DNA from 2 places in the Clostridium sp. CM042 genome. Region 2 is predicted to be linked to the other one. Evidence: a T-box and tRNA genes for the amino acid it is inferred to sense, from the RefSeq annotation. Region 2 holds a T-box; the other holds one or more tRNA genes.
The links. The T-box of region 2 lies ahead of ACWJJ7_RS13145 (glycine--tRNA ligase). A T-box ahead of a tRNA ligase gene usually reads a tRNA of that ligase, here a tRNA-Gly.

Region 1: it has a tRNA-Gly gene. The T-box ahead of ACWJJ7_RS13145 (glycine--tRNA ligase) is inferred to sense a tRNA for this amino acid. The anticodon was not compared.

Annotation. Positions count from the first base shown of each region.
Region 1 is NZ_CM143646.1:3,433,506-3,438,653, reverse strand. It holds gene infC (translation initiation factor IF-3) at 1-425, opposite strand, end outside; ribosomal protein L20 leader region at 460-571, opposite strand; gene ytxC (putative sporulation protein YtxC) at 727-1,629, opposite strand; gene ACWJJ7_RS16410 (DUF6873 family GME fold protein) at 1,780-2,475, shown strand; tRNA gene ACWJJ7_RS16405 (tRNA-Cys) at 2,552-2,626, opposite strand; tRNA gene ACWJJ7_RS16400 (tRNA-Gly) at 2,645-2,719, opposite strand; tRNA gene ACWJJ7_RS16395 (tRNA-Phe) at 2,725-2,800, opposite strand; tRNA gene ACWJJ7_RS16390 (tRNA-Asp) at 2,832-2,908, opposite strand; tRNA gene ACWJJ7_RS16385 (tRNA-Val) at 2,914-2,989, opposite strand; gene hslO (Hsp33 family molecular chaperone HslO) at 3,322-4,203, opposite strand; gene ACWJJ7_RS16375 (class I SAM-dependent DNA methyltransferase) at 4,235-4,972, opposite strand; gene ACWJJ7_RS16370 (small, acid-soluble spore protein, alpha/beta type) at 5,058-5,148, opposite strand, start outside.
Region 2 is NZ_CM143646.1:2,752,606-2,757,753, reverse strand. It holds gene murD (UDP-N-acetylmuramoyl-L-alanine--D-glutamate ligase) at 1-1,199, opposite strand, end outside; gene ACWJJ7_RS13145 (glycine--tRNA ligase) at 1,355-2,746, opposite strand; T-box leader at 2,935-3,100, opposite strand; tRNA gene ACWJJ7_RS13140 (tRNA-Asn) at 3,151-3,225, opposite strand; gene lysS (lysine--tRNA ligase) at 3,416-4,945, opposite strand; gene greA (transcription elongation factor GreA) at 5,100-5,148, opposite strand, start outside.

The DNA.
Region 1 (5,148 bases), 680 kb from region 2:
AATATCTTATGTCCTACTTTTGAGTTTTCAATTTCTCTACCTCTAAATCTTACGGTTATCTTTACCTTATCTTCATCTAACAAGAACTTTTTAGCATTACTAGCCTTAATTGCAATGTCATGATCTTCTATTGTTGCACTTAATCGTATTTCCTTAAGATTAACAACTTTTTGTTTCTTTTTAGCTTCTTTTTCTTTTTTCTGTTGTTCATAGATAAACTTACCAAAATCCATTATTCTACATACTGGTGGTTTTGCAGTAGGAGACATCATAACTAAATCTAAATCTTTCTCTTCCGCAAGATTCAACGCATCTTTAGTATTCAAAATACCTAATGCAGAACCATCAGCTCCAATAACTCTTATTTCTCTAACTCTTATTTCTTCATTCATCATGAAATCTTTGCTTTTACTAATAATTTTCACCTCCTAAGTGCATTTAGATGATTTTACGATATTTAAACAATTAAAAGGACGGCAAAATGCCGTCCCTAATAGTAACAAATTTAAATTACTAATTAACCTAACTAGCATTACTGTTAGGTGAGAAACGGCTGTTTCTTCTTGTAAAAGATAATTCTATTATATTAAAATATTTTTTATATTTTCATTCACAACAATTTAAAGTATACTATCTAAGTATTTGTTTGTCAATACTTTTTTATTTGTTTTATTCACATATAAATATATAAGCTTCTTCAAATAGACAACAAATCAATATGCCTTACTACCATACAAGAGTTTCTTTTTTTATCTCTTCACATTTAACACATTTATCACAATAATGAACTCTATCTGCAAAAACCTTACTTATTGTTTGTATTAGTTCTTTATTTTTACAATGTTCTACACAGTGTATAATTACTTTTTTAGGAGCATTAGTTATCATAGTGCTAATTATAAGTTCTTCTCGGTTTTCTTTTGAATCAAATTTAACATCCGGTAACTCCATCATCATATTTCCTAGTAAATCATTACCTCCTTCATCCGTTAAACGATAATTTCCGTTTTTTTCAATTAGAATGTTAATTTCATCTACCTTACTATCCTGAACATCAACAAAGTATTTAAGCAATTTTATAAACTCATTATATTCTTTCTCTACCATATACTCTTCCACAACTTTATCTACTATGCACTCTAAATCTCCCTTTAGTTCTTTTGTCCTGAAGGTTAAAAATCCACTTATATTAATTTGATTATTATCTTCTATACATTTAGTTATCTTATCAAGAATACCATTTTTCCTATTCATACAATATACCCCATTAGGCCCAGATATAGTCCCTTCACTAATCAAGTATTCTTGTATCCTAGGTTTAACTTGTTCTATTTCATCATATTGCAGAAAAAAATAAGATTCATCTAAAAAATTTTTGAGTCCTTTTTTACAAAATTCCATTACAACTATTTTATATAACATGTTTGCAACCTGCAAATTAAATGTTTTGATGCTACTATCGCTTAAGTTGTCATCACTGCAAAAAAACTTTACTATGTGAGTATCCTCTATTATATTTTCCGCTATGCCTGAAATTACTTTTTTATCTTCAAAACGCTTCTTAATATCTTTAATTTCATCAATAATGCATTCCATACTCCTATTATATACAATAGTTAATAAAAGCATTTCGCACACTCCTTTCTCACTAAGATAGTATGTGTGTAATATTAATGTATATGCAAAATAGATTAAACAATTATCGACATATTGCAATTTGTGATAGCTTTGTGTTATAAAATAAACATAAGAAAATAAATATTAAATAGGAGTATTGTAATGAAAAATATTATTGTTGATTTTAGAATTCATAATGAAGAAAAGGAATATTTAGTTTCTAGAGGATATAACTTGCTTATTTGCCCTCCTAGTAACCTTTTATACGAGGCTGTATGTGGTCACCCTGATATGCTTATACATATTTTAGGCAATGATATTATAGTTCATAAAGATATGGATAATGAATTTATACAGAGCTTAGTTTTGCTAAATTATAAAGTTTATAAATCAAATTCACCTTTAAATGATAAATACCCTTATAATATATGTCTCAATTCATTAAGCCTAGGCAATCTTTTTGTGCACTCAGTTAATTTTACTGACACTAATCTTTTGTCACTATTAAAAAACAGAAAATTAATAAATGTTAAGCAAGGTTATACAAAATGTTCTACTTGCATAGTAAATGATCACGCAATCATAACTAGTGATGTTTCTATTGCTAAGGCTTTAAGCCTTGAAAAAATAGATATTTTATTAATCCCACCTGGTGATATTATCCTTCCTGGGCTTAACTACGGTTTTATAGGTGGTGCAACAGGCCTTATCGAAGACAATGTCTTAGCTTTTTATGGTCACTTAGATCATTATTTGTATGGGAAAGAAGTATTAAAATTTTTAAATAAGCATAAGGTAGAACCCGTATTTTTGAGAAATGGAAAACTAATCGATAGAGGTAGTATTTTTAGGGTCTAAAAAATCCAAAATATACAGAAATAAAAAAGTAGCCTAACTGCTGGAATATCAGCATTTAGACTACTTTTTATTGTTTTGGAGGCGCCACCCGGATTTGAACCGGGGAATAAAGGTTTTGCAGACCTTGACCTTACCGCTTGGCTATAGCGCCATTATTCATAATTATAGTTGGAGCGGAAGACGAGATTCGAACTCGCGACGTTCACCTTGGCAAGGTGACGCTCTACCACTGAGCCACTTCCGCACCATTGGTGGCTAGACCAGGAATCGAACCAGGGACACGAGGATTTTCAGTCCTCTGCTCTACCGACTGAGCTATCCAGCCTTAATAATTCTTCAAATTTACTAAATTCAAATGGCGACTCAAAAGGGACTCGGACCCTCGACCTCCGCCGTGACAGGGCGGCACTCTAACCAACTGAGCTATTGAGCCATATGTGGTGGGAACAACAGGGTTCGAACCTGTGACCCTCTGCTTGTAAGGCAGATGCTCTCCCAGCTGAGCTATGCTCCCACATGTCTTTATCAGACTAGTACAGTTTACATCATTTCATAAAACTTGTCAACAACTTTATGTGTTAACTGTTTTTTTACTTTATTGTTAACTTCCTCGTCCATGTGTACTTTGTGAGTACTTTAATATATTATAAGATTTTCTTACGGCTGTCAACCATGAATATAGTTATTATTCATGTATATTTAAATTATGCTCCCTATTTATCGAATTTACTCCACTTTACTACAATTTGAAACATATATTACTATAGAATATAGTTTGTGTCTTGCTCACTATAAAAAGCAATACCACATATACTATATTCTCTTTATCCAAAGCTGCATTTTTATCTACGAATTAGCTTCTTTAAGTAATTGCCCAATTTCTTCATGATTAAATTCATAATTTTCATTACAAAAATGGCATTTAAGCTCTTCTGTTTTACCATCATTATATAATTCTTGTAAATCCTTTTTGCCTATACTTATTAAGGCCCTCTCAACTCTTTCCCTGCAACAATCACATTTATAAGTCGGCTTAACCTCTTCATGTATTTTAAGTTCCATATCTTCAAAAATAAATTCTAAAATTTCTTCGATGTTCATCCCTTTTGCTATTAATTCAGTTATAGATGGAATTTCTTCAAGTCTATACGTTATTATATCAGCTAAAAATTCATCTGCACCAGGCATCATCTGGATTATAAACCCTCCTGAAGCTTTAATACTCATGTCTGTGTCAACTAAAACTCCGAGTCCAACAGCAGACGGCGTTTGCTCTGAAACAGTAAAGTAATAAGCTAAATCGTCCCCAATTTCACCTGTGGAGATTGGTACTTGACCTAAATACGGTTCCTTTAGTCCCAAATCTCTTAAAACTCTTAAATAACCATCCGTACCAATGGCACCACTTACATCAAGTTTCCCCTGTTTGTTTGCAGGCAAATCTACATTAGGATTTCCTATGTACCCTTTTACACTTACATCAGCATGAGCAGTTACTACCACTCCTCTTGCTTCTCCTCCGCCATCAATTTGCAGTGTTAAACTATCTTGATGTGACTTTAACATGCTTCCCATAAGAGTACCAGCCGTTAGCATCCTACCAAAAGCAGCTGCTGCCGTGGGTGCACATAAATGCATAGAAACTCCATCATTTACTAAATCCGTAGTTATTGCTGCAACTATTCTAACCTGGCCTTTCTTTGCAGTAGCTCTAACCAATTTATCCATATACTAGCCTCCTGTAAACTATTCTTGTTTTTTACTTCTTAAGCACATAACATATTCGCTCTGTGATTTTGCTTACTACTTTATCTTCATAGTTATCCATCTTTTTAATTATTTTGAACCCAATTTCTTTTATAAGACTTTCCACATATTCTTCTTTATAAGCCCTTTCAGAGTGTTGCTCATCAAAACGTCTATATACTTGTCCTTCTTTCACAAAAAAAGTTAAATTCATTTCCACTATATCATTTTCTAAATAATTTTCCCAAATGTACACTACATCATCACTATCGTAATTATAAATATTATTACCAAGTACATTGGTAAGTTTATAATAAGAGTTAATATCAAAGATGAATAAACCATCATCTTTTAATAAATCGTAAGCACCTAATAAATATTTTTTAAAATTTTCTTTTTTTAATATATAGTTGCTAGAATCTAAGCAACAAGTTATAAGGTTAAAAGTATTGTCTAGATTCAATTCACAAATATCTTGACATACAAATTTTGCTCCTACGCGAGCCTCCCTCACCTTTTTCTCTGCTTGACTTAACATATCACAAGATAAATCAACTGCCCACGTATGCTTAAACTCCTTTGCAATTTCTATAGTAAGATTTCCCGTACCACAGGCTAAATCTAAATAACTCTCCATATCTAAGTGATACTCTTTGCAAATACATAATATTTTGGAAGCCCATGTTTTATAATCAATATCAGAATTGATTAATTCATCATATATACAAGCAAACTCTTTGTAACAGTTCATATTACATTTCTCCTTTTTCAAAGAATGGTATATAATATTCTAACCTATACACCAAATATTGTCCAAAGTAATTTGCTTAATATCTTTAAAAATCTTTGTTTTTAGGAAGATTTATGGCTTTCTTTCTTTTTGTCATTAAGCCTCCAATTCTTCCTGTTTCTTCTGCTGTTAGTCCA
Region 2 (5,148 bases):
TTTTCTTTAGACATACGCTCAAAAACTTCTTTTATTTTATATTTAGTGTCACCTACTAATATTAGTGTTTTAATATTTGTGTAGCCTTCTTCTGCTAAAGGTTCAAAAGGTATTTTTTTATCATATCCTCCTGCAATTAATATAACAGGTTTTTCAAAGGCTTTGAGACTTGCTATAGTTCTAGTCGGCGTAGATGCTATTGAATCATTGTAATATTTAACTCCATCTACTTCCCTCACGAATTCACCCCTATGAGGTACCCCCGTAAAAGTGGTAGCCACTTCTCTCATGCTCGCAACCGTTACTTCATTTTGAGTTGCACAAAAGGCAGTTAATAGATTTTGCACATTATGCATCCCTTTTAGCTTTATTTCCTCAAGATTACATACTAACTTGTTCATAATGAATAAGTTATCATTTTGAAAATATGCACCATCTTCTATCTTCTCGCATACACTAAAATACTTAACTTTTCCCTTAACCTCTTTTCTTAATTCGTAAGTTAACTCATTATCCTTATTTAATACAATGAGATCCCCATCACGTTGATATTTAAACACGTTCTTCTTTGCATTTATATATTCTTCCATATCCTTATGAATATCTAGATGATTCATGCTCAGATTTGTTACTATTGCTACATCTGTAGAAACCGTCATAGTCATAAGCTGAAAGCTCGACAATTCCAATACTACCTTATCATCTTTAGTTATTTCTTCAATATTTGCGAACAGCGGTGTTCCAATATTGCCTCCAACCCAAGTTTTATATCCTTCTTTTTTTAATATATTATATATTATTGTGGTTGTAGTTGTTTTTCCATCACTACCCGTTACGCCGTAAGTTTTAGCCGGACAATATTTTATGAACTCCTCCATTTCCGAAGTTATATATGTACCTTCTTTTTTCGCTTTCAAAAGAGCAGGATTGTCTACTCTCATAGATGGCGTTTTAAAAATAGCATCAAATCCCGTTAGGTCATCTAAGTAATCCTCGCCTAATACCAGTTTCACACCCTCTTCTTCAAAATCTATTGCTACCTTTCCAAGTAAACTATAAGTTTTTTTATCAAAAGCTGTAACAACGGCCTGAAGCTTCACTAGAAAATGTATTAAAGGAATATTGCTAACTCCTATACCTACAACTCCAACTTTTTTCCCTTTTATAAATTCCTTAAATTCATTGAAATTCTTTTTCATATAACCCTCCATGTAATCTTCATATACTTTATATTTCACATTTTTTTGAATTTGTTCTATAAAAAAACAACGCATAGTATAACCACAGCCTACTCAAGCCTCATTATATACTACACGCCATCCTCTAACCCAAACTAACTATTCCAATTCAAAATTTAAAATTGTAATTTTTCTTCTATAAACTTTTCTAAATCATCTATACTTACCCTTATTTGACCCATTGTATCTCTGTCTCTAATTGTTACAGTGTTATCTTCTAACGTGTCAAAATCTACAGTTATGCAGTATGGAGTTCCTATTTCGTCTTCTCTTCTATACCTTTTTCCTATACTTCCGGTTTCATCGTAGTCTACGTTAAATTTTTTACCTAGCATAGCAAAAACTTGGAGGGATTTCTCTGATAATTTTTTACTTAAAGGTAGAATAGCCGCCTTAAATGGTGCAAGTGCTGGATGTAAATGAAGCACTGTTCTTACGTCTCCGCCTTCAAGTTCTTCTTCATCATATGCATTAACTAAGAATGCAAGAACAACTCTATCTGCACCCAGAGAAGGTTCTATACAATATGGTACATATTTTTCATTAGTGATAGGATCTAGATAACTTAAATCATTCCCTGAATGTTCCATATGTTTCTTTAAGTCATAATCCGTTCTATCAGCAACGCCCCATAATTCTCCCCATCCAAAAGGAAACAAGAATTCTATGTCACAAGTAGCATTACTATAGAAAGATAATTCCTCTTCTCCATGGTCTCTAAATCTTAGATTTTCCTTTTCCATACCCAAATTATATAAGAAATTAGCACAATACTCTTTCCAATATGCAAACCATTCTAAATCTGTACCTGGTTTACAGAAAAATTCCAATTCCATTTGTTCAAATTCCCTGGTTCTAAAAATAAAATTCCCTGGTGTTATTTCATTTCTGAAAGCCTTTCCTACTTGGCCTATTCCAAATGGAACTTTTTTTCTTGAAGCTCTTTGAACATTTTTAAAGTTTACGAAGATCCCCTGAGCCGTTTCTGGTCTTAAATATATTTCTGATTTTCCATCTTCTGTTATTCCCTGGGAAGTCTTAAACATTAAATTAAATTTTCTAATATCAGTAAAGTCTTTCTTTCCACATTTAGGACATACTATTTCATTTTTTGCTATATATTCTTTTAATTCTTCATTTGACCATCCATCAGCAGTAGCTACTTCTACTCCCTGATTTGTCATATGGTCTTCCACTAACTTATCCGCTCTAAATCTAGCTTTGCAATCTTTGCAATCCATTAGTGGATCTGAAAATCCTCCAACGTGACCCGTCGCAACCCATACTTCTGGGTTCATAAGTATAGCGCAGTCTACGCCTACATTATATGGACTTTCTTGAACAAATTTTTTCCACCAAGCTTTTTTAACATTATTTTTAAATTCAACTCCCAGAGGACCATAATCCCATGAATTAGCGAGCCCTCCGTATATATCAGACCCTGGGAATACGAACCCTCTGTTTTTGCATAACGCAACTATTTTATCCATACTTTTTTCAAATGCCATATTAATCACTCCTATTTTTTTATAATCTAATGATATCTTGTTTTATATACTTCTAAATGGTCGTTACAAATATATTAATGTTATTTCTTGTATTCTTTCCTATTTTGTCTAAATATAACTAATTCAATTCATCTCACCCGCATAAAGACATGCTCTATTATTTTACGCATAAAAAAAAAGACTATACCCTAAGGGACGAAAATTACTTCCGCGGTTCCACCCTTATTGGCACATGCCCTACTTTAAATTCTATACACTCAAAAGTCCCTTTCACAATAATACTTTGATTGTTTACACCAGCCACAACCTCTCTTATAAAGTACTACTACTACTCTTCTTTATCACAGTGAATTATTTTATTATACATTAGATTTCTTATAATATTGAGTTTCAAAAATAAAAAATGGCTCCGCGAAAAGGATTTGAACCTTCAACCTATCGGTTAACAGCCGAGTGCTCCACCGTTGAGCTATCGCGGATTATTATTGCTTACAACAATATTATAACATACACAATTAAGAATTCAATAGTTTTTTCTTTTTTTTTATAATTTAATGATTTTATTTATTAAAAAGTACAGGAAACCCTTATGTTAAGTAGTTATGATTATGCTTTAAAAATAAAAAAGATATTTTAGATTAACTAAAATATCCTTTTTATTTTTTTAAATTACTGAATTGGTTTCATTGTAGGGAATAGGATAACATCTCTTATTGAATAAGAGTCCGTTAAGAACATTACCATTCTATCAATTCCTATACCCAGTCCGCCTGTTGGAGGCATTCCTGTTTCTAATGCACTCATAAATTCTTCATCTATTAAATAAGCCTCATCATCGCCTAGTTCTCTTTCTTTTGCTTGTTGCATAAATCTCTCTCTTTGAACTACTGGATCATTTAACTCTGAGTATGCATTACACACTTCTCTTCCAAATACAAAGCCTTCAAATCTCTCTGTAAACTCTGAATTTCCTCTCTTCTTCTTAGTAAGAGGTGATATCTCTACAGGGTAATCACATAAAAATGTTGGTTCAATTAACTTTTCTTCTGCATATTCTTCAAATAATGCATTTAATATATCTGCTTTTGAACAATTTTCTATATCTTTTTTAAATTCTAAATGCTTTTCTTTAGCTATCTTCCTAGCTTCTTCGTTAGTACTAATCAGCGTAAAGTCCACACCAGCATACTCTTTTACCGCTTCTACCATAGTAATTCTTCTCCATGGTGGTGTAAAGTCTATTTCAGTCCCTTGATAATTAACCTTTGTAGTTCCATGAACTTTTTCACAAACATAAGCTATCATATTTTCTGTGATTTCCATCATATCATTATAATCTGCATAAGCTTCATATAATTCTATCATTGTAAACTCTGGATTATGTCTTATATCTGTTCCTTCATTTCTAAAGTTTTTACCCATGTCATATACCTTTTCAAACCCAGCAACAATAAGCCTTTTTAAATATAACTCTGTTGCAATTCTAAGATACATCTCAATATCAAGTGCATTATGATGAGTACTAAATGGTCTTGCTGCAGCGCCTCCTGCTATTGTGGATAAAATCGGAGTTTCAACTTCTAAAAATCCTTTATTATCTAAGTATTCTCGGATATATTTAATTATTGATATTCTCTTCATAAACGTATCTCTTACTTCTGGGTTCATTATTATATCTACTTCTCTTTGTCTAAATCTTAAATCAGGATCTTTTAATCCGTGCCATTTTTCTGGAAGTGGTTTTAAAGCCTTAGCTATAAGCTGAAAATCTACTATATGTAGTGATATTTCACCAGTTTTTGTAAGAAAAGGTGTACCAGTTACGCTTAAAAAATCTCCTATGTCAAAACTTTTATATTCTTTTAATTTTTCTTCGCCTACATCATCTATTTTTATGTATAGTTGAATTTTACCATATCTGTCATGAACATCAGAAAAACCAGCCTTGCCATGAACCCTTTTAGACATCAGCCTACCTGCTACAATAACCTGAGTTCCTTCTAATTTCTCATAATTTTCTTTAACTTCTTGCGATGTATGAGTTCTTTCAACTTTGTACACATCAAATGGATCTTTGCCTTCTTCTTTTAAAGCAGATAATTTTCGTCGTCTTATGGTTACCTGTTCATTATATTTAGATTCAAGTTCGTGCAAGTTTTTCTCTTCGCTTTTTTCTTCATTCTTTTTTTCGTTTGACATTAATACCCCTCCTATTTTCCTATAGGTCAGAAAATAACTATTAATCATTTATTCTGCCATATTTCTTCTATGTATATATTTCTTTAGGGCACCTACCAATCACAAATTGTTAAGTGCCCCTATTTTTTATAAAAATCAAATAATTTTTAAACAATTACCCGCGTCGTACTTCTAATACTTCATACTTACCAACACCATCCGGA